4 regions of the Streptomyces sp. NPDC033216 genome follow, and region 3 is predicted to be linked to each of the others. Evidence: riboswitches for the same ligand, from Rfam matches in the RefSeq annotation. Region 3 holds a riboswitch; each other region holds the start of a gene.
The links. A riboswitch is a leader RNA that binds a small molecule or an ion and turns the genes downstream of it on or off. The one in region 3 is predicted to bind cyclic di-AMP.
Positions count from the first base shown of each region.

Region 1: linked by a shared signal. The riboswitch ahead of ACZ5Y0_RS07230 (M23 family metallopeptidase) and the one ahead of ACZ5Y0_RS13505 (transglycosylase family protein) in region 3 are both predicted to bind cyclic di-AMP.
Region 2: linked by a shared signal. The riboswitch ahead of ACZ5Y0_RS16030 (M23 family metallopeptidase) and the one ahead of ACZ5Y0_RS13505 (transglycosylase family protein) in region 3 are both predicted to bind cyclic di-AMP.
Region 4: linked by a shared signal. The riboswitch ahead of ACZ5Y0_RS30565 (M23 family metallopeptidase) and the one ahead of ACZ5Y0_RS13505 (transglycosylase family protein) in region 3 are both predicted to bind cyclic di-AMP.

Region 1 covers NZ_JBVIQK010000003.1:120,818-128,498, forward strand. The annotation lists gene ACZ5Y0_RS07215 (helix-turn-helix domain-containing protein) at 1-93, shown strand, start outside; gene ACZ5Y0_RS07220 (DUF6126 family protein) at 90-212, shown strand; gene ACZ5Y0_RS07225 (tyrosine-protein phosphatase) at 237-1,034, opposite strand; cyclic di-AMP (ydaO/yuaA leader) riboswitch at 1,637-1,794, shown strand; gene ACZ5Y0_RS07230 (M23 family metallopeptidase) at 1,799-2,806, shown strand; gene ACZ5Y0_RS07235 (SGNH/GDSL hydrolase family protein) at 3,244-4,062, shown strand; gene ACZ5Y0_RS07240 (SIMPL domain-containing protein) at 4,177-4,959, shown strand; gene ACZ5Y0_RS07245 (TetR/AcrR family transcriptional regulator) at 4,967-5,587, opposite strand; gene ACZ5Y0_RS07250 (glutamate dehydrogenase) at 5,629-6,807, opposite strand; gene ACZ5Y0_RS07255 (MBL fold metallo-hydrolase) at 6,993-7,681, shown strand, end outside.
Region 2 covers NZ_JBVIQK010000007.1:115,653-123,333, reverse strand. The annotation lists gene ACZ5Y0_RS16040 (HPr family phosphocarrier protein) at 16-297, shown strand; gene ACZ5Y0_RS16035 (GntR family transcriptional regulator) at 548-1,240, opposite strand; gene ACZ5Y0_RS16030 (M23 family metallopeptidase) at 1,428-2,183, opposite strand; cyclic di-AMP (ydaO/yuaA leader) riboswitch at 2,197-2,365, opposite strand; gene ACZ5Y0_RS16025 (M16 family metallopeptidase) at 2,633-4,021, opposite strand; gene ACZ5Y0_RS16020 (M16 family metallopeptidase) at 4,018-5,370, opposite strand; gene ACZ5Y0_RS16015 (DNA gyrase/topoisomerase IV subunit A) at 5,707-7,681, shown strand, end outside.
Region 3 covers NZ_JBVIQK010000005.1:405,018-412,698, forward strand. The annotation lists gene ACZ5Y0_RS13500 (transglycosylase family protein) at 176-1,153, shown strand; cyclic di-AMP (ydaO/yuaA leader) riboswitch at 1,357-1,539, shown strand; gene ACZ5Y0_RS13505 (transglycosylase family protein) at 1,543-2,250, shown strand; gene eno (phosphopyruvate hydratase) at 2,581-3,867, shown strand; gene ACZ5Y0_RS13515 (FtsB family cell division protein) at 4,050-4,529, shown strand; gene ACZ5Y0_RS13520 (DUF501 domain-containing protein) at 4,570-5,148, shown strand; gene ACZ5Y0_RS13525 (Ppx/GppA phosphatase family protein) at 5,277-6,218, shown strand; gene ACZ5Y0_RS13530 (NAD(P)/FAD-dependent oxidoreductase) at 6,670-7,681, shown strand, end outside.
Region 4 covers NZ_JBVIQK010000023.1:76,350-84,030, reverse strand. The annotation lists gene lhgO (L-2-hydroxyglutarate oxidase) at 1-533, shown strand, start outside; gene trmB (tRNA (guanosine(46)-N7)-methyltransferase TrmB) at 1,008-1,844, shown strand; gene ACZ5Y0_RS30570 (PrsW family intramembrane metalloprotease) at 1,896-3,314, shown strand; gene ACZ5Y0_RS30565 (M23 family metallopeptidase) at 3,480-4,496, opposite strand; cyclic di-AMP (ydaO/yuaA leader) riboswitch at 4,506-4,663, opposite strand; tRNA gene ACZ5Y0_RS30560 (tRNA-Met) at 4,980-5,053, opposite strand; gene ACZ5Y0_RS30555 (dihydrofolate reductase family protein) at 5,119-6,258, opposite strand; gene ACZ5Y0_RS30550 (MarR family winged helix-turn-helix transcriptional regulator) at 6,394-6,969, shown strand; gene ACZ5Y0_RS30545 (GTP cyclohydrolase II) at 7,152-7,681, shown strand, end outside.

The DNA.
Region 1 (7,681 bases), on a different contig from region 3:
CCCGACGGTGTCGACCTGTTGTTCGTCCACACCCTGTTGCAGAGCCCGACGGCCGCGCTGTGCCTCGGCCCCACCCCTGGAGAGACGCCATGACCGACATGGAGGAGAAGTTCCCTCGGAGCCTGTGGATCCGGCTGATCATCTACATCGCGGTGGGACATGTCTTCGCCGGGTTCCTCTGGCTGCTGTTCGAGATCGGGGCCAAGCAGTAGACGCGGGGCACCGAGCGTGCCACCTCAGTCGAGCAGACGCTCCCGGAGCCGCTCGCGGGTCCGCGGGGTCAGACCGAGGCCCTGCCCGAGGTAGGCGTCGACACCGCCCCAGGTCTCCTCGATGGTCTCGAACGCGGCCGTGAGGTACTCGGCGCGGGCGTCGAAGAGGGGGCTGAGCAGCTCCATGACCTCGGGGGAGTACGTCTCGGCGGAGGTGCCGCTGCGGCGTACCTTGTATCGGCGGTGCTTGGCGTTGGACTCCAGGTAGTCCGCCAGGATCGCCTCGCGCTCCACGCCCACCGCCAGCAGCGTCACGGCGATGGACAGGCCCGCGCGGTCCTTGCCCGCCGCGCAGTGCATCAGCGCCGGGACGCTGTCCTCCGCGAGCGAGTGCAGTACGAGCGAGTGCTCGCCCGTGCGCTCCTTCACGATCGAGCGGTAGGAGGCGATCATCCGGCCGGCCGCCCTGCCGTCGCCGAGGATCTCGCGCAGCAGGTCGATGTCGCCGTCGCGGACCATCTTCCAGAACTCGGAACCGTCCGCCGGGTCGGAGAGCGGCAGGTTCACGTTGCGCACCCCCGGCAGCTCGATGTCCGGGCCCTCCAGCTTCTGGTCCGCCGCGTTGCGGAAGTCGAAGACCGTGTGCAGTCCGAGCGAGGAGAGGAACGCGGCGTCCTCGTCGGTGGCGTGCGCGAGATGCCCGCTGCGGAAGAGCACGCCGTGGCGTACCCGCCGGCCGTCGACGGTCGGCAGACCGCCCACGTCACGGAAGTTCCGCACTCCGGCCAGCTGGGGCTCGGTCGACGGGATCTGCTGCGTCACGGGGGCTCCTCCCGGTCCTCGGTCCCGGCAGGCGCGGCTCGGCATGGCCACCGGAACATTTCCTCGACCATACGACATGGATGCCCGGGGCAAACGGTCCTCCACAAGGGCCTTCGGCGGTCGCGGGACGGCCGGCGGGGACGCCGGGTTCGGGGCGGGCAGGCTCGATCCGACAGCGACGTACGAATGCCGTGAAACGGGCGAAGTCCGCCGTGGTGCGATGGTGTCGCGCCATGGATCGCGCACCGGGCCGCCTGGTGACCTTGATGCGATGGTTATCCGTCTGCGTCACATGTGGGAGTTCTGTCCGAATTGGATCCTTCATTCCAACTCGCTGTGGAATAGGAGACTCTGGGGGACCGTCACGTGATCAGCGTCATATTCGTGACCCTGAGTCGTTCGTCATGCTCACGTAATACGGCTGTTTCTCAAGGAAATTAATGGGAAAGCCGGCATCTCAATCCACGGAGGGTGACGGGCAGTCCCCTCAGGGGATCAAGCCAATGGCACGGGGAGTACAACCTTCGCTTGTCCCTGTGCGTCTCGGTCGCTTACGTTCCACACCAATCCGGACGGACGCCCAATCCTGCCGCCGCCCGGAGCCCGCACACTCACCCGTGAACGGCAGGAGCGGGGGACCCACAGGCAGTACCGCCTGTTCCGGTTCCCGGAACGGCTAGGGGTAAAGCCGCGCCTCGGCGCGGCCGGACATCTCCAGTCCGCACCCGACAGCTCACCTCGTAGGCGCCGGAGAGGAATTCGTCATGCCCGCCAAGGGTAAGCACCGCCGTCCGAAGCCCCAGCGCTTCACCCGTTCCATCGCCGCCGCCGGAACCGGCGGCGCCGCGCTCGCCCTCCCGCTCATAGGGGCCACCGGTGCGCACGCCGCGCCGTCCCAGTCGGCGGCGCAGTCGCTTTCCCCCGTTTCCGCCGCTTCCTCGCTCTCCTCCGTTTCGGAAGAGGCCGTTCAGGCCGTTCCCGTGGCGCAGAAGTCCGCGAAGTCCGCCAGGACCTACACGGTGCGGTCCGGCGACTACCTCTCGAAGATCGCGGACGAGCAGAACGTCAGCGGTGGCTGGACCCGGCTCTACGCGGACAACCGCGAGGCCGTCGGCGACGACCCGTCGCTGATCCACCCGGGCCTGAAGCTGTCGATCGGCGAGCGGGCCGCGACCGGCACGAGGGGCGCGACGGGTACGACCAAGTCGCCGTCCGCATCGTCCGGTTCGTCCTCCTCGTCGAAGCAGTCCACGGGCTCCTCCGCGAAGTCGTCCTCCTCGGACTCCGCGAAGTCGTCCGCGTCGAAGTCGTCCCCGTCGAAGGCGTCCGTCACCCAGGCCGCCGGGAGCACCACCGCCGCCACCGGCTTCTCCCTCCCGGTGGCCGGTGCGACCGTCGGCACCCCGTACAAGATGGCCGGCAGCATGTGGTCCAGCGGTTACCACACGGGTGTCGACTTCGTCGTCCCGACCGGCACCTCGCTCAAGGCCGTCGGCGCGGGCACGGTCGTCTCCGCGGGCTGGGGCGGCGCGTACGGCAACCAGGTCGTCATCAGGCTCTCCGACGGCTTCTACGCCCAGTACGCCCACCTGTCCTCGCTCTCCGTCTCGGCCGGCCAGTCCGTCTCCGCCGGTCAGCAGGTCGGCCTCTCCGGCGCGACCGGCAATGTGACCGGCCCGCACCTGCACTTCGAGATCCGTACCGGTCCCGAGTACGGCTCGGACGTCGATCCGGTCGCCTACCTCCGCTCGCACGGCGTCTCCGTCGGCTGACGTACCGCTGGAATTCCCCGCCTGACACGCCACCGAAGGCCGGACCCCCCTCCCAGAGGGTCCGGCCTTCGGTGTTTCCGCCGCCGCCCCCGCCGCGGCTGTCGCCGCCGCTGCCGCCGCCGGTGTGGCTGTCGGTGGCGACCGCGCCGCACCACGTCCGCACCGTCTCCGACGGCTTCGGTGCCGTCGACGCCGAGCCGCCCCTCGTTCCAGCACCGGACGGTGGGGCCGAAGCCGCACACGGCCGGGCACTTCGCCGACCGCACGATCCCGAGCCGTGTCCGGATCAGCGGCTTCCGGGGGTGTCTCGCGTCGGCGCGAACGAGGGCGGCCGTATTCCCTGATTGGCCAAGTCTTTAGGAGTGGCTTATCTCACCGTCCGTCAACTCCTGCCTACGGTCGCGTAGGTCACATTCGAAGGTGAATCATGAACGGTTGTGGCAGACGATTCGAAGAATGACAACAGCTCAGCGATCGGGTCGTACGTGGCGGTGGGGGACAGCTTCACCGAGGGCGTCGGCGACCGCGGCCCCGACGGGGCGTTCGTCGGCTGGGCCGACCGGTTCGCGGTGCTGCTCGCGGACCGGCGGCCCGAAGGCGACTTCAGGTACGTGAACCTCGCGGTGCGCGGCAAGCTGCTCGACCAGATCGTGGCGGACCAGCTTCCGCGAGCGGTCGAGCTGGCGCCGGACCTGGTCTCCTTCTGCGCGGGCGGCAACGACATCCTCCGGCCCGGCACCGACCCCGACGAGGTCGCCGAACGCTTCGAGCGGGCGATCGCGGCCCTGACCTCCGCGGTCGGCACCGTCATGGTGACGACCGGGTTCGACACCCGTGGCGTCCCCGTGCTCAAGCATCTGCGCGGCAAGATCGCCACCTACAACGGCCACGTGCGCGCGGTCGCCGACCGGTACGGCTGCCCGGTCCTCGATCTGTGGTCCCTGAAGTCCATCCAGGACCGGCGGGCCTGGGACGGCGACCGGCTCCACCTCGGCGCGGAGGGGCACACACGCGTGGCGTTGCGTGCCGGTCAGGTCCTCGGCCTGCCGGTGCCCGCCGACCCCGAGCAGCCCTGGCCGCGGCTCCAGCCGCGCGGCACCCTCGAGATCCGGCGCGACGACGTGCAGTGGGCGCGCGAGTACCTGGTCCCGTGGATCGGGCGACGGCTGCGCGGGGAGTCGTCGGGTGACCACGTGACCGCCAAGGGCACGCTCTCACCCGACGACATCAAGATGCGGATCGCGGCGGTGGCGTAGCCCGAAGGGGGTGCGGCCGGCGGTTCCCGGGCCTCTGCCGGTCGCTCGACCAGTGAGGTGAGCGCGCGGGAGTGGTGCCCTCGCCGGGCCCGTTCCGGATGCTGGGATGACCGCATGCCCCGCTCCCGCACGCCTCTCGCCTCCACTGCCCTGTTCGCCGGTACGTCCGGCAGGGCGTCGCGCGCCGTCGCCGCGGCCGTCGTGACGCTGCTCGCCCTCGGGCTGCCGGCCGTCGCGGCGCCCCACGCGGCCGCCCGGCCCGCCGGGGCGGTGGTCGTGCCCGGCCCCGCCACCGTCACCGTGACCGGCGAGGGCGCCGCGAGCGCCCGACCCGACCTCGCGGTCGTCGGCGCCGTCGTCGAGGCCACGGCCGAGACCCCGCGGACTGCGCTGGACACGCAGTCCCGGGCCGCGACCGCCCTGCTCGACGCCGTCCGCCGCCAGGGCGTGGCCGAGCCCGACATCCGTACCGAGAACGTCTCCGTGACCCCGGTCCACGACTACCCTGAGGGCGCTTCCCGGCTGAGGGGGTACCAGGCGGCGCAGGCCTTCTCGGTGGTGGTCCGTGAGGTGGGCAGGACCGGGGCGGTCCTCCAGGCGATCACCGACGCCGCCGGGGACGCGGGCCGCGTCGACTCGGTGACCTTCGACGTCTCCGACCCCGCCCCGCTGCTGGCGCGCGCCCGCCGGGCAGCGCACGAGGACGCCCGCACCAAGGCGGTCCAGTACGCACGGCTCAGCGGCCACCGACTGGGCCGCCTGGTCTCCCTGAGCGAGGACCCGACCGGCCGTCCGCGCCCGGTGCCCCCGGCCGCCGACACCTCCGGTGTGGTCCCCGTGGCGCCGGGCGTCATCCGCGCGACGGCGACGGTGACGGCGGTGTACGAACTCGACTGATCCGGCCTCAGCGCTCCTCGGCGCCCGACGTCCGTGCCGCCAACCCGAGTTCCCGGGCCAGCGCCTCCTCCACCCATTCCTGCGCGCGGCTCCGGGGCACGGCGCCGTCGTAGGACGTGAGCTGTACGGCGAGGCCGTCGAGGAGGGCCGTCAGGCGCAGGGCCGTCCCGGCCGGGTCGGCACAGCGGAACTCGCCCGCGGCCACCCCCTCCGCGATCACCTCGGCGAGCGCCGCCTTCCACCGCCGGTCCAGGTCACGGGCGACGTCCCGAAGGGCCGGTTCGCGCAGCGACACAGCCCAGCCCTCGATCCACAGCCGCCAGCCCTTGGCCGACCCGGTGGGGGCGTACCAGCGCACCGCCGACCGCAGCCGGCGCAGCGCGGTCGTCCGGCGGCCGAGCAGTTTGCGCAGCCGGGCCAGATCGCCTTCGGCGGCGTAGGCGAACGCGTCGGCGACGAGCCGTTCCTTGGTGGAGAAGTGGTAGAGCACCAGCGCGTTGCTCACGCCGAGCGCCGAGGCCACGTCGGCGATCCTGACCGCCGCCACGCCCCGCGCCTCGATCTGCTCGATGGCCGCGCGCAGCATCTCCTCGCGCCGCTCGGCCACACTCAACCGGACCCTCGCCACGCCGTCACCCTACACAGGGCCCACCACCTGCGACGACGCCGTCAGCGGTGCCGGCCGTAGCGCTCCGCGATGATCGGCAGCCGCTGCTCGGCGATCGCGTGCGCGGCCTGGCGAGGGGTCGTTCCGTCGGCCTCCGCGCGCTCCAGCACGAGTTCCACGAGGGCGCGCATCGAGCGGCGCGTGTGGGCGAACGCCTCCCCGGCGTCCGCGCCGATGTCGCCGAACAGGGTCCACCACCACCAGGCGTTCGTCCCGGAGTTGACGACGACGTCCGGCAGCACGCTCACCCCGCGCGCGTGCAGCAGCCTCTCCGCCTCGGGCAGGACCGGCATGTTGGCCGCCTCGGCGATCCAGCGGGCGGTGATCCGCGCCTGCTCGTCCGGCCCGATCGCGTACGACACGGCGGCCGGTACCAGTACCTCCGCCTCGGCCGACAGCCAGGCGTCGTCCGGGAGTTCGCGGTCGCCGGGGCGCAACGCCCGGCGGTCGACGGTGCCGTGGGCGTCCCGCGTGGCCAGCAGCGCCTCCACGTCGAGGCCCGCCGGGTTGGCGATCGTGCCCTTGACGTCGGCGACGGCCACGACCCTCAGCCCCGCGCGCATGAGGAAACGCGCCGTGGCCCCGCCCATGGTGCCGAACCCCTGGAGGGCGACCCGGGTGCCCGCGTGCGGCACCCCGGCCCGGTCCAGGGCCGTGAGCACGGACTCGGCGACGCCGCAGCCCCCGACCAGCTCGTCCAGGCCGATGCCGTCCACCTCGACGGCGAAGGCGTCCGCGAGCCGTCCGCGGGCCGTGCTCTCGTCGTCGAGCAGCGGATAGACGGCCTGGATCGACGAGACGAGGCCGGCCTCCGCGGCGGCCCGGTCGACGACGTCCTGGCTGAGCCCCAGGTCCTCACCCGTCGTCCAGCAGCTCTCGACGTACGGCCGTACCGCCCGCAGGTACCGCACCAGCAGTCCGTACGCCCGGGGGTCCCGCGGATCGCAGTCGATGCCGCCCTTCGCGCCGCCCAGCGGGACATAGCGCGCCGCCGGGTCGTAGTGCAGGGCCTCCTTGAGGCTCATGCCGCGGGCGAGGCCGGTCACCTCGTCGAGGGTGCAGCCCTCCCGCATCCGCAGGCCGCCGCTGCATACGCCGCGCACGAGCCGGTCGACGACCAGGTGGCCCCGGCGGCCGGTGAGGTGGTCGGTCCAGGTGAGGGACAACAGGGGGGCGGTCATACGGACTCCTCGCCGGCGGTCGTACGGGCTCCCCGCCAGGGTCTTTACTGAACAGTGGGTCAGTATCGAGAGCCCGGCGACGCCGTGTCAACGCGCTGCGTCCGCCTCCCCGACCAGGGCGGCCGGAGGTTCGTCGGACGGGCCGACCATAATGGGAATCCTCAGCGACTCCACCTGGAGGTACCGTGGCCGGATTCCGTTCCCTGAGCCCCGGGCTCCGCGCACTTCAGCCCGAGGCCTTCGGCGCGGACCCGAGCGGTGAGCGCATGGCGCGTATCCGCAGATCACCCCATTTCGAGGACGGGGTCTTCCAGAACCCCGGCGGCCCCGGCGCCCGGATCCGGCCCTCGGGCTCCGCGCTCGACTTCGCCAAGGCCTTCTTCGACAAGGACAGCCGTCCCCGGCGCGCCCCCATAGGCCCGATCCCGGTGTACCCCACCACCCTCGCCGACCTGGCCCGGCCGCCCGCCACGGGGCTGCGCCTGACCTGGTTGGGACATTCCAGTGTGCTCGCCGAGATCGACGGGCACCGGGTGCTGTTCGACCCCGTGTGGGGCGAACGCTGCTCCCCTGTCCCCTTCGCCGGCCCGAAGCGGCTGCACCCTGCCCCGCTGCCGCTTGCCGTGCTCGGCCCGGTCGACGTCGTCGTCATCTCGCACGACCACTACGACCACCTCGACCTGCCCACGATCAAGGCGCTGGCCGGTACCGACACCCTGTTCGCGGTGCCGCTCGGCGTCGGCGCCCATCTCGAACACTGGGGGGTGTCCGCGGACCGACTGCGCGAGCTGGACTGGCACGAGGCGACCGCGGTCGGGGGCCTCACCCTCACCGCCACCCCGGCCCGCCACTTCTGCGGCCGCGGTCTGCGCAA
Region 2 (7,681 bases), on a different contig from region 3:
GAAGGGCAGCATCACATGGCTGAGCGCCGCGTCAACGTCGGCTGGGCCGAGGGCCTCCACGCCCGCCCCGCCTCCATCTTCGTCCGAGCCGCCACGGCCGCAGGCGTCCCGGTGACGATCGCCAAGGCGGGCGGCAACCCCGTCAACGCGGCCTCCATGCTGGCCGTCCTCGGCCTGGGCGCCCAGGGCGGCGAGGAGATCGTCCTCGCCTCCGAGGCCGAGGGCGCGGACGCCGCTCTCGACCGGCTGGCCAAGTTGGTCGCCGAGGGTCTCGAGGAGCTGCCCGAGACCGTCTGAGCCGACTGTCGCCCACAGCAGGTACCGAGCCGCGTCGCCCGCTTCCGGGTGGCGCGGCTCCGCTGTTTCCGGCCGCTGTTTCCGGCACCGGGTGACATTTTCGGAGGCGGGCCGGAAATCATGCGCGGACCCGCGAAGAGCACGCGAGCGACACGGGAAGGGCGCGCCGCCTCAAATGCGGAGGCACGTCGGAAAAGGGCAGCGGAAACGCCCCTCCGCCGAATTGCCTTCTTTGTATACGGCCCTTGTGTTAATGCCGCAGGCCGGACATGTTTACGACGTGTTGCGAAGTCCTCACACGGTCCCGGCGGTGACCGCCCGAGAAGCGCAGCCGGTGCGCGGAGGTCGCGCGCTCGGCGTGCAGCGCCGTGACGGCCCGCGCGCGCTCTCCGTCGCCGCGCGCCACGGCGTCCACGATCGCGCCGTGCTCCGCCCAGGACTCCACGGGGCTGGTCGGCGCGTCCACCACGTACATCCAGGAAATCTTGTGGCGCAGTTGGGTGAGCGTCGAGGTCAGGGCGTGGCTGCCGGAGGCCTGTGCGAGGGTCTCGTGGAACCAGCCCCCGAGGGAGCGCAGATCCTCGCCGCTGCCCCGCCTGGCACGTTCCTGGCCCAGCCGGACGAGGCCGCGCAGCACCTTGAGATGCCCCTCGGTGCGTCGTCGGGCGGCCCGGGCGGCGCCGAGCGGTTCCAGGAGCATGCGCATGTCCAGCAGGTCGGCGGCCTCCCGCTCGGAGGGTTCGGCGACGCACGCGCCCGCGTGCCGCCGCGTGACGACGAAGCCCTCCGCCTCCAGCGTGCGCAGGGCCTCCCGGACGGGGACGCGCGAGACGCCGTAGCGGCGCGCGAGGAGTTCTTCGGTGAGGCGGCTGCCGCGCTCGTAGACACCCGCGACGATGTCGTCCCGGATGGCCGTGCACACCGAGTGCGCCGGAATACGCATGACCGACCTCCGCCTTAATCACCGTGAAACGTCGACGATTGACGTGTGCTCCGTGACTCTATTGCAATCAGCGGGAATTTCCGATGGGGGGCCGGAATCCAGGGATATTTTTTGACAGCACGTTCCGTGAAACGACGAAAGCCCCGGCCACGAGGGCCGGGGCGATCACGTTCTGCGCCGAACGTCGTCAGATGCGCACGCCGTGCTGGCGGAGGTAGGCGACCGGATCGATGTCCGAGCCGTACTCGGCGCTGGTGCGGGCCTCGAAGTGCAGATGCGGGCCGGTGACGTTGCCGGTGGCGCCGGACAGGGCGATCTGCTGGCCCGGGGCGACCTTCTGGCCCACCGAGACTCCGATGGACGAGAGGTGGCCGTACTGGGTGTACGTGCCGTCGTTCATCCGGATCACGACCTGGTTGCCGTAGGCGCCGCCCCAGCCGGCCTCGACGACGGTGCCGAGGCCCACCGCGTGCACGGGGGTGCCGGTGGAGGCGTGGAAGTCGATGCCGGTGTGGCTGCCGGAGGACCACAGGGAGCCGCCGGACCGGTAGCCGGTGGAGACGTAGGAGCCGCTGATCGGCGAGACGAAGGTGTTCAGGCGCTGGCGCTCGGCCGCGCGGGCGGCACGGACCCTGGCCTCGCGCTCCGCCTCGACCTTCGCCGCGGCCCGGGCGGCGGCCTCCCTGCGCTCGGCCTCCACCACGGCGGCCTGCTTCTGGGCGGCGGCCTGGTCGTCGATGCGCTCGGCGACGGTGTCGCCCACGGCGACGACCGGGATGAGGCCGGTCTGCTCGACGGGGGTCTCAGCGGCCAGGGCGGGGCTGGAGGCGACGGTGCCGATGACGCCGGTGGTGGTGAGCGCCGCGATGCCCGCCACGCGGGCGGTGGTGCGCTTCATCCGGCTGGGACGACGGTGCTTCCCGGTGGCGCAAGTGGACGCCATGAAGTTGAGCGGTCCTTTCCTTCCCTCTCGCCTACCGGGTTAGCTGACGGGTTCGGAGCAGGAAGGTCTCCTACGGACCCCCTCGCGCACACGCGCGGGCGTCCGATTCACCCCAGGGACTGCCTCATTGGGTCCCCGGCTCCCCTGGCTCGCGCCATGCGGGGACTCGGCGATGACTGTCCGGTGCCGCGGGCGCGGCGCACTGCCTGACGAACAGCCCGATTGAAAGTAGACGCGGGGGTCGTCAATACCCAAACGGAACGCGGCTTTTGTAGCGCATGCCACAGGGCAGACAGGCAGCCTCTCTCTCAAATCGGACATCAGGGAGCCCTGGTGACACATCCGTCAACCAGGGCTCCCTGCGCGCGCGTGGCGTCGCGGTTGCCGCTCCGCGTCGCCACATCGCGTTCCTACTCGGCGATCCCGCTTCGCGTTCCCCCTTCGCCTTGCTACTCGGCGGGGACGACCTTCACCTCACCGATGCCGAGGGCCTCGACCGGCGCCTTGATCGCGGCCGCGTCGCCGACCAGGACCGTCACCAGGCGGTCCACCGGGAAGGCGCTCACGACCGCCGCGGTGGCCTCGACGGTGCCGGTCGCGGCGAGCTGCTGGTACAGCGTCGCCTGGTAGTCGTCCGGCAGATGCTGCTCGACCTGGTCGGCGAGCGTGCCCGCGACGGCGGCGGCCGTCTCGTACTTCAGGGGTGCCACACCGACGAGGTTCTGCACGGCGACGTCACGTTCGGCGTCGGTCAGGCCGCCCTCGGCGAGGGTGCGCAGCACCTTCCACAGGTCCTCCAGGGCGGGACCGGTGTTGGGGGTGTCGACGGAGCCGCTGATGGCGAGCATCGCGGCGCCCGAACCGTCCGGCGCGGACCTGAGGACCTGGCCGAAGGCGCGCACGCCGTAGGTGTAGCCCTTCTCCTCGCGCAGGACGCGGTCCAGCCGGGAGGTGAGAGTGCCGCCGAGGCAGTACGTGCCGAGCACCTGCGCGGGCCACACGCGCGCGTGCCGGTCGGCGCCGATGCGGCCGATCAGCAGTTGCGTCTGGACGGCGCCGGGGCGGTCCACGATGACGACCCGTCCGGTGTCGTCGGCGGTCACCGGCGGCACCGGACTCGGCTGGGCCGTGGAGCCCGTCCAGGCGCCGAGGGTCTCGCCGAGGAGCGCGTCGAGGTCGAGCCCGGTGAGGTCGCCGACGACGACGGCGGTGGCCGTGGCGGGACGGACGTGCTTCTCGTAGAAGGCGCGTACGGCGGCGGAGTCGATCTTCTCGACTGTCTCCGCGGTGCCCTGGCGCGGCCGCGACATGCGCGCGGTCGCCGGGAACAGTTCCTTGGAGAGTTCCTTGGCGGCGCGCCGGGAGGGGTTGGCCAGCTCGTGCGGGATCTCGTCCAGGCGGTTGCGGACGAGGCGCTCGACCTCGCTGTCGGCGAACGCCGGCGCCCGCAGGGCATCCGCGACGAGGCCGAGGGCCTTGGCCAGGCGGGAGGCCGGGACCTCCAGGCTGAGGCGGACGCCGGGGTGGTCGGCGTGCGCGTCGAGGGTGGCGCCGCAGCGCTCCAGCTCGGCGGCGAACTCCTCGGCGGAGTGCTTGTCGGTGCCCTCGGAGAAGGCCCGCGCCATGATCGTGGCGACGCCGTCGAGACCGGCCGGCTCGGCGTCCAGGGGCGCGTCGAGAATGACCTCGACGGCGACTACCTGCTGGCCGGGGCGGTGACAGTGCAGGACGGTCAGGCCGTTGTCGAGCATGCCGCGCGCGGGTGCCGGGAACGCCCAGGGCCTGGCTTCGCCCGCGCGGGGCTGGGGGTGGAAGTCCATCGCGGCGAGCTCGGTCACTGGGCCGCCTCCTCGTTCTCGTCCTCGTCGGCGGTGTTCTCGGTGGGCTCGGTGGGCTCGTAGACCAGTACGGCGCGGTTGTCGGGGCGCAGGCGGGCCTTGGCGACCTCCTTGACCTCCTCCGCGGTGACGTCCAGTACTCGCTGGACCGCGGTCAGGGCGAGCTGCGGGTCACCGAACAGGACGGCGTACCGGCACAGTTCGTCGGCGCGGCCGGCGACCGTGCCGAGACGGTCCAGCCACTCGCGCTCCAACTGGGCCTGGGCGCGTTCCATCTCCTCGTCCGTGGGGCCTTCCTCGGCGAACCGGGCCAGCTCCTCGTCGATGGCCGCCTCGATGACGGGCACCTCGACGTCACCGGACGTCTTGACGTCCAGCCAGCCCAGGGAGGGCGCGCCGGCCAGGCGCAGCAGGCCGAAGCCGGCCGCCACCGCCGTACGGTCGCGGCGGACCAGGCGGTTGTAGAGGCGGGAGGACTCGCCGCCGCCGAGCACGGTGAGCGCCAGGTCGACCGCGTCGCACGCGCGTGTGCCGTCCTGCGGCAGGCGGTAGGCGGCCATCAGGGCACGGGCCGGGACCTCCTCCTCGACGACCTCGCGCAGCTGCTCGCCGATGACGTCGGGCAGGGAGCCGTCACGGGGCTGGGGCTTGCCGTCGTGGGCGGGGATGGAGCCGAAGTACTTCTCGATCCAGGCGAGCGTCTGCTCCGGGTCGATGTCGCCGACCACCGACAGGACAGCGTTGTTGGGCGCGTAGTACGTGCGGAAGAACGCGCGCGCGTCCTCCAGCGTCGCGGCGTCCAGGTCGGCCATCGAGCCGATCGGCGTGTGGTGGTACGGGTGGCCCTCGGGGTAGGCGAGAGCGGTCAGCTTCTCGAACGCCGTGCCGTAGGGGACGTTGTCGTAGCGCTGGCGGCGTTCGTTCTTGACGACGTCGCGCTGGTTCTCCATCGACTCGTCGTCCAGGGCGGCCAGCAGCGATCCCATGCGGTCCGCCTCCAGCCAGAGGGCCAGCTCCAGCTGGTGGGTGGGCATGGTCTCGAAGTAGTTGGTGCGCTCGAAGCTGGTCGTGCCGTTGAGCGAGCCGCCCGCGCCCTGGACCAGCTCGAAGTGACCGTTGCCCTCGACCTGGGCGGAGCCCTGGAACATCAGGTGCTCGAAAAGGTGAGCAAGGCCGGTACGGCCCTTGACTTCGTGGCGCGAGCCGACGTCGTACCAGAGACACACCGCTGCGACGGGGGTCAGGTGGTCCTCGGAGAGCACCACGCGCAGGCCGTTGGCCAGGCGGTGCTCGCTCGCTGTCAGGCCCCCGGAGCCTGCCTGGGCTGTGGCCGTGTGACCCATGGGCATGTACGTCCTTCCGATCGCGGACGCGGTCGTCGAAACCGCGCTTTTCCTGCCGGTCCTGCCACTGTATGCAAGCGTGCGGAGCGGCGGCGAAGTTCCCGGGCGGCGTACGCCGAGAGCGAGATCGCGTAGCCTGCGGGCAGCCGTGGACGAGGTGCCTCTCCGGCCGGTCCGGTCGCCGACGCCCGGGCCCTGGGACGCACTGTCAGTGTCACGGTCCACAATGGTCCGCGTAGATCCCGTCACACGCCTCAGCAAGAGTGAGCCGAAGGGCGCGTGCCCACACCGACGTGAGCGCCCCGCAGGCGAGCGACCAGGAAACAGGAGGAGCCGGCAGCGATGGCCCGCCGCAGCACGAAGACCCCGCCGCCCGACGACTCGTACGAGGAGCGGATCCTCGACATCGACGTCGTCGACGAGATGCAGGGCTCCTTCCTCGAGTACGCGTACTCGGTCATCTACTCCCGCGCCCTGCCGGACGCCCGTGACGGCCTCAAGCCCGTCCACCGCCGCATCGTCTACCAGATGAACGAGATGGGCCTGCGCCCCGACCGCGGATACGTGAAGTGCGCGCGGGTGGTCGGCGAGGTCATGGGCAAGCTGCACCCGCACGGCGACGCGTCGATCTACGACGCCCTGGTGCGCATGGCCCAGCCGTTCTCCATGCGCCTGCCCCTGGTCGACGGCCACGGCAACTTCGGCTCGCTGGGCAACGACGACCCGCCGGCCGCCATGAGGTACACCGAGTGCCGGCAGGCCGCGGCTACGAGCCTGATGACCGAGTCCATCGACGAGGACACGGTCGACTTCACCCCGAACTACGACGGCCAGGAGCGGGAGCCGGTGGCGCTGCCCGCCGCCTTCCCGAACCTGCTGGTCAACGGTGCCTCGGGCATCGCGGTCGGCATGGCCACGAACATGCCGCCGCACAACCTGGGCGAGGTCGTCTCGGCTGCCCGCCACCTGATCCGGTTCCCGAACGCGGATCTGGACACGCTGATGAAGCACGTCCCGGGCCCGGACCTGCCCACCGGCGGCCGGATCGTCGGCCTCTCCGGGATCAGGGACGCCTACGAGACGGGCCGCGGCACGTTCAAGATCCGCGCCACGGTGTCGGTGGAGACCGTGACGGCCCGCCGCAAGGGCCTAGTCGTCACCGAACTGCCCTTCGCCGTCGGACCCGAGAAGGTCATCGCCAAGATCAAGGACCTGGTCGGCTCGAAGCGGATCCAGGGCATCGCCGACGTCAAGGACCTCACCGACCGCGAGCACGGACTGCGCCTGGTCATCGAGATCAAGAACGGCTTCGTGCCCGAGGCGGTCCTGGAGCAGCTGTACAAGCTGACGCCCATGGAGGAGTCCTTCGGCATCAACAACGTGGCGCTGGTGGACGGCCAGCCGCTCACGCTGGGCCTGAAGGAACTGCTCGAGGTCTACCTCGACCACCGCTTCGAGGTCGTCCGGCGGCGCAGCGAGTTCCGCCGGACCAAGCGCCGCGACCGCCTGCACCTGGTCGAGGGCCTGCTCACTGCTCTCGTCGACATCGACGAGGTCATCCGTCTGATCCGCTCCAGCGACAACAGCGCGCAGGCCAAGGAGCGCCTGATCGAGCGCTTCTCCCTGTCGGAGATCCAGACCCAGTACATCCTCGACACGCCGCTGCGCCGGCTGACCAGGTTCGACCGGATCGAACTGGAGGCGGAGAAGGAGAGGCTCAACGAGGAGATCGCCGAGCTGACCCGGATCCTGGAGTCGGACGCAGAGCTGCGCAAGCTGGTCTCGGCCGAACTGGCCGTGGTCGCCAAGAAATTCGGTACCGAGCGTCGTACCGTCCTGCTGGAGTCGGCGGGCACGCCGGCCTCCACCGTGCCGCTCCAGGTCGCCGACGACCCGTGCCGGGTGCTGCTCTCGTCGACGGGTCTGGTGGCCCGTACGGCGAACGGCGAGCCCTTCACGCAGGACGCGGACGCCCGCCGGACCAAGCACGACGTGATCGTGTCGGCCGTGCCGGCCACCGCGCGCGGGGAGATCGGCGCGGTCACGTCGACGGGCCGACTGCTGCGGATCAACGTCGTCGACCTGCCGCAGCTGCCGGACACGGCGTCGGCACCGAATCTCTCGGGCGGCGCCCCGCTGGTGGAGTTCGTCTCCCTGGAGGGTGACGAGACGGTGGTCTGCCTCAGCACGCTCGACGAGTCCTCCCCCGGCATCGCGCTCGGCACCGAGCAGGGCGTCGTCAAGCGGGTGGTGCCCGACTATCCGGCCAACAAGGACGAGCTGGGGGTCATCGCCCTCAAGGAGGGCGACCGGATCG
Region 3 (7,681 bases):
CCGTCATGTGCCCGAGGAACGAGGCGAAGGTGACCATTCCTCGACTCTGTGATCTTCACGTGATCTGCGCGGCATGAACTTGTGACAAGTGATCGTCTGCCGATACGTTCACCTGTCAGCGCGGCGCCCTGCTTCTCCGCCGCGCAGGCACTGCTGTCTCGAGAAAGGCCCCCGCATGCTCTCCGGGAACGGTCGACACCGGCGCCCCCGCCAGGCTCCGGCCCTCCTTGTCGCGGCCGGCGTGACCGGCTCCGCGATAGCCATCCCGCTGCTGGGCGCCACCGGCGCGAGCGCGGCCGACGGCACGGTGTGGGACACGGTGGCGGAATGCGAGACCGGCGGCTCCTGGAGCGCCGCCCAGGACAACGGCGAGTACGGCGGCCTGGCGCTGAGCCAGGAGGACTGGGAGGCGTACGGCGGACTCGACTTCGCCGAGCGCCCCGACCTGGCCAGCCGCAACCAGCAGATATCCGTAGCCCAGAAGGTCCTCGCCGACCAGGGTGTCGGCGCCTGGGGCACCTGCGGGCTGACCTCCGGTCTCAGCAAGGAGAACGGCGCGGGCGACCTGGACACCGGCGTGGCGGACAACTCGTCCGACTCCTCCGTGACGTCCGGCTTGTCCGACCTGTCCAAGGGTTCGTCCGGCCCCTCGAACGCCTCGGGCTCCACGGGCGAGTCCGCCACTCCGTCGGCCGAATCCTCCACGGATGCCACGGACAAGGCGTCCCCGTCCGCTTCGTCCCCTTCCTCCGGTACGCCTGACAGCTCCTCGAAGGCCGAGACGCCCACCGGTGCGAGCACCTCGAAGGCGGACGGCGGCTCGGCCGCGACCGTTCCCGAAGTGGACGACTCGGACAAGTCGGTCCAGGCTGCGGGTTCTTGGAACCTGGTCGACACCGGCTCCCTCGCCTCCGGCCGCCACCGCGGGAGCACCGCCGAGGAGACCGTGGCGGACGGCACCACCACCGCCTCCTCCGGCCGCCATGCCGTCGGCACCTATGTCGTGCGCGAGGGCGACTCCCTCGTCTCCATCGCCGACTCCCTTGACCTCGACGGCGGATGGCGCGCGCTCTACGACGAGAACAAGGGCGCCATCGGCGCCGACCCGAACAACATCACTGCCGGTCAGACGCTCGACACAGGGGTGGAATAGGGCGGAAAAACGGGAAAAGCAGCGGGAGTTCACGTCACGCTTCGCGTCGAATGTCCGCTTTGGTGAAAGTGTGGGATGAGTCTCAGAAGACGTGATCGTCTTTGAAATTCCGCCGAGCGCGTGCCTACGGTCGAGACCGCTCGGCAACCCGAGCCCCGGCCGCCGCAACGCCGAATCCTGCCAGTGGCGGCCCGGGAACAGTCGTCGCGTAAGCGCCGTAGGCAGGAGCGGGGGACCCAAGGTAAGTGCCGTACCGGGCAGTTGACCGGAGCGGCTTGGGGTGAAGCCACACCTCCCGGGGAGCAGTGCTCCCGGGGACGAGTGGCCGGGCAACTCACACGGCCCGAACCCGACAGCTCACCTCGCAGGCGTCGGTGAGGGGATCCACCATGCTGTTTTCCGCCAAGGGCAAGCACCGTCGTCCGTCCAAGGCCACCCGCGTCGCCGCGCTCGCCGGCGTCACCGGCGTCGCCATAGCCGCCCCGCTCATGGCGGCCGGCAACGCCTCCGCCGCCACCGCCTCCGAATGGGACGCGGTCGCCCAGTGCGAGTCCGGCGGCAACTGGTCCATCAACACGGGCAACGGCTACTACGGCGGCCTTCAGTTCTCCGCCTCCACCTGGGCCGCGTACGGCGGCACGCAGTACGCCGCCACCGCCGACAAGGCCTCGAAGTCCCAGCAGATCCAGATCGCCGAGAAGGTCCTCGCGGGCCAGGGCAAGGGTGCCTGGCCGGTCTGCGGCGTGGGCCTGTCCGGCGCCGCGTACAACGGCGGCTCGTCCTCCGCCGGCTCGTCCACCGGCGGCTCCTCGTCCAGCGGCTCCTCGGAGACCACCACCCGCTCCACCGAGCAGCAGAGCGCCTCCCGCTCCGCCGAGCGTCCGGCCGCCAAGTCCCAGAAGACCGTCACCACGCCGACCGGCAAGAAGGTCAAGAAGGGCGACGGCGAGTACAAGGTCGTCGAGGGCGACACGCTCAGCTCCATCGCCCAGGCGCACGGCGTCAAGGGCGGCTGGGCCGAGCTGTTCGAGCTGAACAAGGACATCGTCCAGGACGCCGACCTCATCTACCCGGGTCAGCAGCTGCACCTGAAGTGACATCCGGCCCCCGGCCGGACCGCCGCCCCCTCACGGCCGAGGCCGCCACGCCGAACGCCTCGTGAGGTGACCCCGTCCCCACGGTCTCCCCGCTCCGGTGCGTGTTCCCCCGTACGCACCGGAGCGGGGTTTTCCTTTCGGGTCGGCCACCTTCTGTGGGCCACCCCCTTTGTTCCGGACGGAAACAATGGGTACCGTCTCCCTGTCCACGGGACGGTCGGTCGGCCGACCGACGCCCCGAGGCGGTTAGGCTCTAGTCGCAAGGCTCAGCAAGGGCTCGTCATGGCCCGCTCGTGCCCCGCACAACCAGCGTCACATCCCAAGAAGGAGATGCTCGTGCCGTCCATCGACGTCGTCGTAGCCCGGGAAATCCTGGACTCCCGAGGCAACCCCACGGTCGAGGTCGAGGTCGGCCTCGACGACGGCAGCACGGGTCGTGCCGCCGTTCCCTCCGGCGCCTCCACCGGCGCCTTCGAGGCCATCGAGCTGCGCGACGGTGACCCCAACCGCTACCAGGGCAAGGGTGTCGAGAAGGCCGTCCTGGCCGTCATCGAGCAGATCGGCCCGGAGCTGGTCGGCTACGACGCCACCGAGCAGCGCCTGATCGACCAGGCCATGTTCGACCTGGACGCCACCGACAACAAGGGCTCCCTCGGCGCCAACGCCATCCTCGGCGTCTCCCTCGCCGTCGCGCACGCCGCCTCCGAGGCCAGCGACCTCCCGCTCTTCCGGTACCTGGGCGGCCCGAACGCGCACCTGCTGCCCGTTCCGATGATGAACATCCTGAACGGCGGCTCGCACGCCGACTCCAACGTGGACATCCAGGAGTTCATGATCGCCCCGATCGGCGCGGAGTCCTTCTCCGAGGCCCTGCGCTGGGGCGCCGAGGTCTACCACACCCTCAAGAAGGTGCTGAAGACCAAGGGCCTGTCCACCGGCCTGGGCGACGAGGGCGGCTTCGCCCCGAACCTGGAGTCCAACCGCGCCGCGCTCGACCTCATCCTCGAGGCCATCAAGCAGGCCGGTTACGTCCCCGGCGAACAGATCGCGCTCGCGCTCGACGTCGCCGCGTCCGAGTTCTACAAGGACGGCAAGTACGAGTTCGAGGGCAAGTCCCGCTCGGCCGCCGAGATGACCGAGTACTACGAGGAGCTGGTCTCCGCGTACCCGCTGGTCTCCATCGAGGACCCGCTGTACGAGGACGACTGGGCCGGCTGGAAGGTCATCACCGACAAGCTGGGCGACAAGGTCCAGATCGTCGGCGACGACCTCTTCGTCACCAACCCGGAGCGCCTGGCCCGCGGCATCGAGGAGGGCTCGGCCAACGCCCTGCTCGTCAAGGTGAACCAGATCGGCTCGCTGACCGAGACCCTGGACGCCGTCGAGATGGCCCAGCGCAACGGCTTCAAGTGCATGATGTCCCACCGCTCCGGCGAGACCGAGGACGTCACCATCGCCGACCTCGCCGTCGCGGTGAACTGCGGCCAGATCAAGACCGGCGCCCCGGCCCGCTCGGACCGCGTGGCCAAGTACAACCAGCTGCTGCGCATCGAGGAGATCCTCGACGACGCCGCCGTGTACGCCGGCCGCAGCGCCTTTCCCCGCTTCAAGGGCTGAGCCGACCCGAACAGGGTCGAGCCGAACAGGGTTGAGCCGAACAGGGTTGAGCCGAACAGGGTCGAGTCGGCCCGGCTGAGCCGTTGAGGGCCCGTCCCGAGCCAGTCGTACGTACGTCCCCGTACCGGTCCCGTACCGTGTCCGGGGACGTACGCACGTGTGAGACGGGAGGCGGGGACGACATGGCCGTGAAGGACCGGGACCGTTTCTCCACCGCGACCAGGATCAAACTGCTCGGTGAGCAGACCGCCGCCAGGGTCTACCGGTCCCAGACCAGGCGTCAGGCCCGCCGCTCCCGCCTCACCGGCCGTGCGGCCCTGCTCGCGCTCGTCCTGTGCTCGCTGATCGTGGCCCTGGCCTACCCCATGCGGCAGTACGTCTCCCAGCGCGCCGAGATCGCCGATCTCCAGCGCGAGCGGGAGCAGACCCGTGAACGGGTGGAACGACTGCGCGACCTCAAGGCACGCTGGCAGGACGACGCCTACGCCGAACAGCAGATCCGGCTGCGGCTGCACTACGTGATGCCGGGGGAGACGGGCTACATCGTCATCGACCCCGACGCCGCCCAGCAGTCCCGCGCCGACCAGGGGGCCGCCGACCGCCCCTGGTACTCGAACGTCTGGGACGCCGTCGACAAGTCCGACGCCGCCGGCGACCGATGAACTGCGACCGATGAACTGACAGAGAGACTTTCGTACAGGCATGGAAACGCCCGCCCGTCACCCGGCCACCACCCCTCGAGGACAGCGCTCCGAGCTGAAGCGCTCCGAACTGCCGACCACTCCCCGCACCGAGCCCACCGACGCCGACGTCGAGGCCTTCAAGCAGCAGCTCGGACGCCCGCCGCGCGGACTGCGCGCGATCGCCCACCGCTGCCCGTGCGGCCAGCCGGACGTGGTGGAGACGGCTCCCCGCCTCCCCGACGGCACCCCCTTCCCGACGCTGTACTACCTGACGTGCCCGAAGGCCAACTCGGCGATCGGCACGCTGGAGGCGAACGGCGTGATGAAGGAGATGACGGAACGGCTCCGGACCGATCCGGAGCTGGCGGCGGCCTACCGCGCGGCGCACGAGGACTATGTGCGGCGGCGGGACGAGATCGAGGAGCTGAAGAACTTTCCCAGCGCGGGAGGGATGCCGGACCGCGTGAAGTGTCTGCACGTTCTCGTCGCCCACTCCCTGGCAGCGGGGCCGGGGGTGAACCCGCTCGGGGACGAGGCGCTCGGCATGCTGCCGCGGTGGTGGTCCAAGGGAGCGTGTGTGGTGCCGGCGGGGGAGTGAGTTCTCCCCCGCCCCTCCCCTCTCCCTGTCACCCCCGGGGGCTGCCGCCCCTGGCCCCCGCTCCGGCCTGCCCGGCCCCGCCTCGAACGCCGGACGGGGCCGATCGCCCCGCCCAGAAGGGATCGCTCATGACTCGCGTCGCCGCCGTCGACTGCGGTACGAACTCCATCCGACTGCTCGTCGCCGACGCTCACCCTGGAACGGGTGAACTGGTCGAGCTGGACCGGCGTATGACGATCGTGCGACTCGGGCAGGGGGTCGACCGGACCGGGCGGCTCGCTCCCGAGGCGCTGGAGCGGACGTTCGCCGCATGCCGGGAGTACGCGGCGGTCGTCAAGGAACACGGCGTCGAGCGGCTGCGCTTCGTGGCCACCTCCGCCTCGCGCGACGCCGAGAACCGGGACGAGTTCGTGCGCGGCGTGCTGGACATCCTGGGCGTCGAGCCCGAGGTGATCTCCGGCGACCAGGAGGCGGAGTTCTCCTTCACCGGCGCCACCAGGGAACTGACGGGCCGTGACGACCTGACGAAGCCCTATCTGGTGGTGGACATCGGCGGCGGCTCGACCGAGTTCGTCGTCGGGAACGACCGGGTGCGCGCGGCACGCTCGGTCGACGTCGGCTGCGTGCGGATGACCGAACGGCACCTGGTCGTGGGCGGGGCGGTCACCGACACGCCCACGGAGGAGCAGATCGCGGCGATGCGGGCCGACATCGAGGCGGCCCTGGACCTCGCGGAGCGCACGGTCCCGCTGCGCGAGGCGCACACGCTGGTGGGTCTGGCCGGCTCGGTCACGACGGTCTCGGCGATCGCGCAGGAACTGCCGGAGTACGACTCGCGGGCCATCCACCACTCCCGTGTGTCGCGGGACCGGGTCCGCGAGATCACCGAGTGGCTGCTGCGCTCCACCCACGCCGAGCGCGCGGCGGTCCCGTCGATGCATCCGGGCCGGGTCGACGTCATCGCCGCGGGCGCGCTGGTGCTGCTGTCGATCATGGAGCGGATCGAGGCGGAGGAGGTCGTGGTCAGCGAACACGACATCCTCGACGGCATCGCCTGGTCCGTCGCGTAGCCGTACCCCCTGCCCACCCGGGGTCTCCGCTGAGCAGGTGGGACACCGTTTGAGCGTGATCGAGGGGCTCGATCCGGCCGGGACGCGCCCCTCGGTGACACCCCCTCGGAAAACTTCGTGAAGTTCTTCACAAGGAAAACGGTCCCGTCCGAGGGCGAAGAGGGTCCGGTTGACCCTTCCGGGGTCCCGATAGGCGGGTGAACACGTTCAAAAGCGGAAGGCGCGGACCTTTCGCGGGGGCTGCCCGAGGGGTGTTTCGAAGCCCTCACTCGGCACCCGCAAGCCCGGAGAGGCAGCTCACGCGGCATTGACAACGGCACCGGATGCACACCGGTTCCCGTCGCGCACCATGACGTGGATCACGTGAGCGGCGGAGGATAGCACACACCCCGATGAAGCTTGTGAAGGGGCGCACGAGCTACCCCCCTCGGACGGGTGGATACTCGATGGCATGAGCACCACGGAGCGTCCCAGGATCCTCGTAGTAGGCGGTGGGTACGTAGGCCTGTACGCAGCTCGGCGTATCCAGAAGAAGATGCGCTACGGCGAGGCGACCGTCACGGTCGTCGACCCCCGGTCGTACATGACCTACCAGCCCTTCCTCCCCGAAACCGCCGCCGGAAACATCTCCCCGCGCCACGTCGTCGTCCCGCTGCGACGCGTGCTGCCCAAGGCGGAGGTCCTCACCGGCCGGGTCACCACCATCGATCAGGACCGAAAGGTCGCCACGATCGCCCCGCTGGTCGGCGAGGCGTACGAGCTGCCCTTCGACTACCTGGTCATCGCCCTCGGCGCGGTCTCCCGCACCTTCCCGATCCCCGGCCTCGCCGAGCAGGGCATCGGCATGAAGGGCATCGAGGAGGCCATCGGCCTGCGCAACCACGTCCTCGAGCAGCTCGACAAGGCCGACTCCACCACCGACGAGGAGATCCGCCGCAAGGCGCTCACCTTCGTCTTCATCGGCGGCGGCTTCGCCGGCGCCGAGACCATCGGTGAGGTCGAGGACCTGGCCCGCGACGCGGCCAAGTACTACAAGAACGTGTCCCGCGAGGACATGCGCTTCATCCTCGTCGACGCCGCCGACAAGATCCTCCCCGAGGTCGGCCCGAAGCTGGGCGCCTACGGCAAGGAGCACCTGGAGAGCCGCGGTGTGGAGATCTACCTCTCCACCTCGATGGACTCCTGCGTCGACGGTCACGTGGTACTGAAGAACGGCCTGGAGGTCGACTCCAGCACGATCGTCTGGACCGCCGGCGTCAAGCCGAACCCGGTCCTCTCGCGCTACGGCCTCCCGCTGGGCCCCCGCGGTCACGTCGACACGGCCGCCACGCTCCAGGTGCAGGGCACCGACTACATCTGGGCCGCCGGCGACAACGCCCAGGTCCCCGACATCGCCGCCCGCAAGGCCGGTGTCGAGAACGCCTGGTGCCCGCCGAACGCGCAGCACGCGCTCCGTCAGGCCA
Region 4 (7,681 bases), on a different contig from region 3:
TCCGCGGCGAGTACTACGAGCTGGCCCGCCAGGACCTGGTGCGCGGCCTGGTCTACCCGGTCCCCGACCCGTCCTTCCCCTTCCTCGGCGTGCACCTCACCCGCGGCCTGGACGGCAGCGTCCACGTCGGCCCCAACGCGGTCCCGGCCCTGGCCCGCGAGGGGTACGGCTGGCGGGTGGTAAGCCCGCGGGAGGCCGCGGCGACGGCGGCCTGGCCGGGCGCCTGGCGTCTGGCCCGCCGGCACTGGCGCCACGGCGCCGGGGAACTGCACCGGTCCCTGTCCAAGCGCGCCTTCGTGGAGGAGGTGCGCCGCCTGCTGCCCACGGTCGAGCCGCAGGACCTGGTCCGCGCGGCCCCCGGCGTCCGCGCCCAGGCCGTCCGGCGGGACGGCTCCCTGGTGGACGACTTCCTCATACGACGGTCCCCGCGCGCGATCCACGTGTTGAACGCCCCCTCCCCCGCCGCGACGGCGTCCCTGCCGATCGGCCGGGAGGTGGCCCACAGGGCACTGGAGGCGCTGGGTCCGGTGTAGGCGGGTGGCCGCGGTCCCGGTGGTCCGGGGCGCCGGTGATCGGCGCTCCCCCGTCCGCGCCGCTCAGGGTGGCAGGCGGGACCGGGCGTCCGCGGGGTGCCGGCGTCCGGCGCGCACCCCACCGCGGTCGACCCGCCCGGCGCACCCACCGCACCGGGCCGGCACACACGGCCATGGCGGGGCGGGGCCGCGGCGGGCGCCGTGGCAGGAGCGGCGCTGCCGCGGGACCCTGGGCCGACCGGCACACCCGGCCATCACCGGGACGGGCCGGCCGTGTGCCCGGGCATCCCGGCCGAGCGTCGGCGTGCGGCCCTTCCGACGGGTCTCCTGATCGCCGGGGCTCGCACAGCCGCGCACCGGCGAGCCGGCGCCCCCCGCGCGCGGGTCACCGCGGGCCCGGCGCCGGTCCGGTCCCCGGCCGCACCCCCGCCGACCGGACTGGCCCCTCTCCGCCGGCCGTAAAATCGACCCACTGTGTCTGATTCGTTGAGTGCCCCAGAACCGCCCCGGCCCGCCCCCGGTGATCACCACCCCGGCGAGCCCGTCCGCCGTGCCCGTGCCAAGGGAGAGCCCCGCTTTCCCGACGGTCCGAGGGCCGACCCCGCCGGGTCGCATTTCGAGCGGCGGATCAGGAGTTTCCAACCGCGGCGCAGCCGGGTCACGGCGGGACAGGCCGACGCGCTCCAGCGGCTGTGGGCGAAGTGGGGCCTGGACATCGACGGACACAGCGTCGACCTGGCCGAACTGTTCGGCAACGACAACCCCGTCGTCCTGGAGATCGGATTCGGCATGGGCGAGGCGACCGCCCAGATGGCCGCCGCCGACCCGGAGACGAACATCCTGGCCGTGGACGTCCACACCCCCGGCCAGGGCAACCTCCTCAACCTCGCGGACCAGGGCGGCCTGACGAACGTCCGCGTGGGCAACGGTGACGCGATCATCCTGCTCCGCGAGATGCTCCCCCCCGACTCCCTCGACGGCGTGCGGGTGTACTTCCCCGACCCCTGGCCCAAGAAGCGCCACCACAAGCGGCGTCTCATCCAGCCGGAGTTCCTCGGCCTCGCCGCGACCCGGCTGAGAGCGGGCGCGCTCGTGCACTGCGCGACCGACTGGGAGCCGTACGCGGAGCAGATGCTCGAGGTGCTCACCGCACACCCCGACTTCGTCAACACGCAGGCGGACGGCGGCTTCTCGCCGCGCCCCGGCTTCCGGCCGCTGACCCGTTTCGAGGGACAGGGACTGGACAAGGGTCATGTGGTGAACGACCTGCTCTTCCGCCGCGTACAGCACGAGGGTCGCCGGGATCACTGACCGGCCGTAATCCCCTCCACCACCGTCCTCTCCCTCGTTAGGGTCGATGCCGTGGCCACCAGTTCCCCGTTCCCACCGCTTCCCCCGCACCCCGGCGGCCCGGCCGGGGGCGGTGTGCTGCGGCACGCGCACTGGTGGCAGCACAAGTGGGTCCGTTACGGCGCGCTGATCACGCTGCTCGCCCTGTCGGGGCTGGTGATCCTCGCCCTCGTCCGTGAGCAGACGGGCACGGAGGGGTTCCTGGTCGGACTGGGGCTCGCGATACTTCCCGTGCCGCTTCTCATGGCCGCCTTCCGCTGGCTGGACCGGGTGGAACCGGGCCCCTGGCGGAATCTGGTCTTCTCCTTCTCCTGGGGCGCGTGCGCGGCGGCGCTGATAGCGATCGTCGCCAACAGCTTCGCGGTGCGCTGGATAGCGACGGCGACGGCCGACCCGGCCCACGCCGACACCCTGGGTGCCACGGTGATCGCGCCCGTCGTCGAGGAGTCCGCCAAGGCGGCGGCCGTCCTCCTCGTGTTCCTGTTCCGCAGACGGGACTTCACCGGGATCGTCGACGGGGTGGTGATCGCCGGGACGACCGCCACCGGGTTCGCGTTCACCGAGAACATCCTCTACCTCGGCAACGCCTTCGGCACCGACCAGCTCACCGGGGGCGGCGGTATCGCCTCCGTCACCGTCGCGACCTTCTTCGTGCGCGTCGTCATGTCGCCGTTCGCGCATCCCCTGTTCACGGTCCTGACCGGCCTAGGCTTCGGCGTCGCCGCGCTGTCCGGGGAGCACCAGCGGGTGCGGCGCGTGGTGCTCCCGTTGTGCGGCCTGCTGCTCGCGATGCTCATGCACGCCCTGTGGAACGGCTCGGCGACCTTCGGCGACTGGGGCTTCTTCGCGGTGTACGGGGCGTTCATGGTGCCCGCGTTCGGGGTGCTGACCTGGCTGGTGGTGTGGACGCGCCAGCGGGAGCTGGGCACCGTGCGCGACGAGTTGCCCGCCTACACGGCCGCCGGCTGGCTCAGCCCGGCCGAGCCGTACGCCCTCGGCTCGATGCGGGCACGCAGGCTGGCCCGGCAGTACGCCCGACGGCACCTGGGCAGGCCCGCGGCTCGGGAGGTGGCGCAGTACGAGGCCTACGCCACGTCTCTGGCGTTCCTGCGGCACCGCGGGCGCCAGGGACGGGGCGGCGCCGACTTCGTCGCACGGGAACGGGAGTTGCTGAACGAGTTGTGGCGGCGCAAGGAGGTGGCCCGGCCGGCGCTGGAGCACGCGTCCCGGCTGGCCGCGCCCGCGCCTCGGCCGGTCCACGGGGTGTACGGCGGGCCAGGGCTCGGGTACCCGATGGGGGTGACGCACCCCCCGACCGGCTACTACGGGTACCCCGGACAGACCTGGCCCCACCCGCAGGCCGCGTACACCCCGTACGCCTCGCCGTACCCGTACGTCCAGCACATCCAGTCCAGCCCGCACCAGTCCTGAGCGGTGCGGGCCGTGATGACAACGCCCTGGCCGGAGGCGCCCACGGGGCGGCTCCGGCCAGGGTCCACGAACATCCGGGAAACATCCGGGCGTAGACCTCACCGACCCCCGTGACACTTCCCGGAAGACCTCGGGGGGTCCGGTCACGGTCCCCCCGGGGAGATCTCAGAGGCTGAGCCCCTTGTCGCGCAGCCACGCGGCCGGGTCGATTCCGGTGCCGCCGCCGCCCGGGTGGACCTCGAGGTGGAGGTGGGCGCCGGTGACGTTGCCCGTGGCGCCGACGCGGCCGATGATGTCGCCGGTGGCGACCTTCTGGCCGACGCTGACGCTGATGGAGGACTGGTGGGCGAACCACACCTCGGTGCCGTCGTCGAGGGTGAGAACGGTCTTGTACCCGTACGAGCCGTCGTAGCCGGCGGAGGTGATGGTGCCGCCGTGGACGGCCTTGATGAGCGTGCCGGTGGGTGCGGCGAAGTCGAGGCCGGTGTGGTAACCGGAGGACCAGTAGGCGCCGGCCTGACCGAAGGTCGAGGTGATCGTGTACGAGGAGGTCGGCAGCGTGTACTGCTTGGCCAGCTTGGCGAGGCGCTCGGCCTCCGCCTTCTTCGCCGCTTCCTCGGCGGCCTTCTTCTTGGCGGCTTCGGCCTTGGCCTTGGCCTCCTTCTCGGCCTTGGCGGCGGCGTCCGCGGCGGCCTTGGCCGCGGCGGCCTCGGCTGCCTCCTGCGCCTTGGTCTCGACCTGGGTCTGCTGGGACTCGGCCTGCGCCATGATCCGGTTGCGCAGCGCCTCACCGGCGTCGGCCGCGCTGTCGACGGCGACGGTCTCGGCACCGAAGGTGCTGAGCGCGGGCGCCGCCTCCTCGGAGGTGTCGTCGTCCGAGATGAGGGAACCCACTGAGGGCAGGTCCGGCATGGAGATGGAGACCGGCGACTTGCCGGTGTTGGCGCTGGCCATGCCCGCGCCGCCGACGGCGGCTATGACACCGACGCCGAGAACGGTGGAGCTGCGGGCGAGGCCGCCGCGCTGCTTGGCGACGCGGTGCTTGCCGCGCACCGGGCGAATGGAGTCCGCTGTCGGGTTCCATTCCTCCCAGGGGCCCTCATCGCTGCGGTAGGCGCCGTAGCCGAAGGTCTGCTGGCTGGGCACGGTGGGGGCTTCTGGGGCAGGCCGGTTGGACGCCACGCGGGCGTACTCCTTTCCTTCCGTCGCCTACCGGGTTAGCTGACGGGTTCGGAGCAGGAAGGTCTCCTACGCGCGTATACCGGCCGTGACTGTACGGCGGCTTAGGCGCGATTCACCCCAAGTTGGTGGTTCCCCGGTTCCCTTGCGGGATTCGACGCGTGCGCACGGAGCCGACTCTTGTGCCGGCTGGGACGACCGCGCTGCGTTATCGAACGTTAATAGACCCGGGCACGGGATTCCAAGCTGTTCTGCTTGATCAACAACATTTCTGGCCTGGACTTTGGCCCCAGGATCGGTGAAAAGCGGGCGAGTTGACTGCCCGTCGCGAAACCTCAGGAGTCACCGCGGGTTTTGATGGTGACTCAGATGTTATGCACAGGGCTCCCGAGCGATCACCGAACGTGACGGGCCTGGCAGGGGGCAGGCCCCGAACGCACCGAAGGCCGGAATCCCATGATCAGGATTCCGGCCTTCGGCCTTGAGTAGCGGGGACAGGATTTGAACCTGCGACCTCTGGGTTATGAGCCCAGCGAGCTACCGAGCTGCTCCACCCCGCGTCGGTGTGACACCAGTCTACGCCATGCGGGGGACGCCCAGAACCACGGTCGGACCTGGGGGGCGATCAGGGGGTCCGTCGGAGCAGATGACCGTTCGGCGCCTTCGCCTGCTGCTCGTACTCCGGAAGTACGACGACGTCCGCTCCCGCGGCGGCCAGCAGGCCGCTCCCGTCGGCGTCGGTGACGAAGGTGTCCGGCTCGCGCCAGGCCGTCACCACCCGGCGCACGCCCGCGTCGAGGATGAGCCGGGCGCACGGGGCCGGCCGTGAGGCGCGTCGGGCGCAGGGTTCCAGGCTGCTGTAGACGGTCGCGCCGGCCAGCCGGGGGTCGGCGGCGTCGATCTTGGCGAGGGCCGCCTCCTCGGCGTGGACGACGGGGTCGCCCGCCTCTCGGGAGTGGCCGCGCGCCAGCTCCGTGCCGTCGCCCGCCACCACGACCGCGCCGACGCTGAACGCGGTCCGCGACGGCGGGCAGGCTGCGGCCAGCTCGCAGGCGAGGGCCAGCCAGTGCCGGTCGGCGGCGACCGGGAGCGGACCGGTGCCGGGTGCGGTGGGCTCGTACGACGTGAGGACCACGTCCCCGATGCGCCGCGTCCCGACCAGCCGCAGGCGTCCACCCTGATAACCACCGGGTCCGAAGAGCCGGGGCGCGTCCGGGTCACCCACGAACAGCGGGGCCTGGACGAGCTGGAGTTCGTCGGCGAGACCCTCCTGGAGGAGCTGCGTGTGGACGGTGCCGCCGCCCTCGACCATGAGGCGCCGCACGCCCCGTACGTGGTGGAGGTGTTCCAGGAGTCGGCGCCAGTCGAGGCCGGCGCCCAGCGCCACGACGTCGGTCGTCGGGCCGAGGTCGCGGGCGCTGTCCGCGCCGGCGTCCGTCGTGTAGAGCACCTTGTCACCGCCGGTGTGCCAGAACCGCGCCGCCGGGTCCAGCTCGCCGGTCCCGCTGACCGCCACCTTGAGGGGGTACTCCGGCTTGCCGGCGGCGACCCGGGCGGCCCGGCGGGCGGGCGAGTTGACCAGCAGGCGCGGGTTGTCGGCGCGGATCGTGCCGGCCCCGACCAGGATGGCGTCGACGGATGCGCGCACCTCGTCGACCCGGTCGAAGTCGGCCGGGCCGGACAGCAGCAGCCGGTCGGGACCGGTGTCGTCGAGATAGCCGTCGAGGGAGACGGCGGCGGACAGCAGGACGTACGGGTACGGCATCGGCGCGGTTCTCTCCGGGATCGGGAATCGGGGTCAGGGGCCGGGGTCGGGGTCAGGGGCCGGGGTCAGGGGCCGGGGAACGGGGGGAACGGCGATCAGCTTGGTTCAAGTTTTAAACAAACCTACACTGGGCGCATGACAACCCGCTGGCTCACCCCCGAGGAGCAGCGCGCCTGGCGCGCGTACGTCGCCGGATACCTGCTCCTGGAGGACGCGATCGACCGGCAGCTCCAGCAGGAGGCGGGCATGCCCCACGCCTACTACTCCATCCTCGCCAGTCTCTCCGAGGCCCCGGAGCGGCGGCTGCGCATGACCGACCTCGCCGAGCGCCTGAAGGTCACCCGCAGCAGGTTGACGTACGCCGTGACGCGGCTCGAGAAGGACGGGCTGGTGCGGCGCGAGGACTGCCACCGGGACAAGCGCGGGAGCGTAGCGGTCCTGACGGACGAGGGCGTGGTGATCCTGGAGAACGCGGCGCCCGGCCATGTCGAGACCGTACGCAGCCTGCTGTTCGACCGGCTCACGCCCGAGCAGGTGGGGCAGCTGGAGGAGATCTTCACTCAGGTCGCGCGGGGCCTCCAGGGAGACGGCGGCGAGGCGGCACCGGAGGATCTGCCGTGGCGCAGGCGCTCCTCGCCCTGTTCCGGGACCCCTGGGACCTCCGGGACCTCCGGGACCTCCGGGACCTCCGGGACCTCCGGGACCCCGTGAGCGAGCCCACGGCAGCGCCGTGAGCCGCCACACGATCGCATTGCTTCAAAGTTGAAGCATGAGGTAGGTTCACGACCGTCAATCTGCTTCAAATCTGAAGCAGACCAGTCGTGCGGCAGAAGCCGTGCGGAAGCAGAGGAGCGGCCAAAGTGCGCACCGCCCACCGGACCCGGAGAACCCGCATGCTCGACACTCCCGCCGCCACCGTGCGTGCCCGCGTCCGGGTACCGCTGCGCTTCCACGACGGGTACGCGGCGGACGCCGAACTCGTCACCTTCCACGGACTCGCCGACGGCCAGGAGCATGTCGCCGTCGTCCTCGGCGAACCCGGCCCGGTCCCCCTCGTACGGCTGCATTCGGAGTGCCTGACCGGCGACGTCTTCGGCTCCGCCCGCTGCGACTGCGGACCGCAGCTGCGCGAAGCGGTCGAACGCGTCGCCGACCGCGGGGGAGTCCTGCTCTACCTGCGCCAGGAGGGCCGCGGGATCGGCCTCTACAACAAGCTCGACGCGTACGCCCTCCAGGACCAGGGCCTCGACACCTACGAGGCGAACGCCGCCCTCGGACTGCCGGAGGACGCGCGGGACTACACCGCCGCCGCCCAGATGCTGCGCGCCCTGGACATCACGGGGCTGGACCTGTTGTCCAACAACCCCGACAAGGCCGAGCAGCTCCGCGGACTGGGCATCGACGTCCACGACCGGGTGCCCAC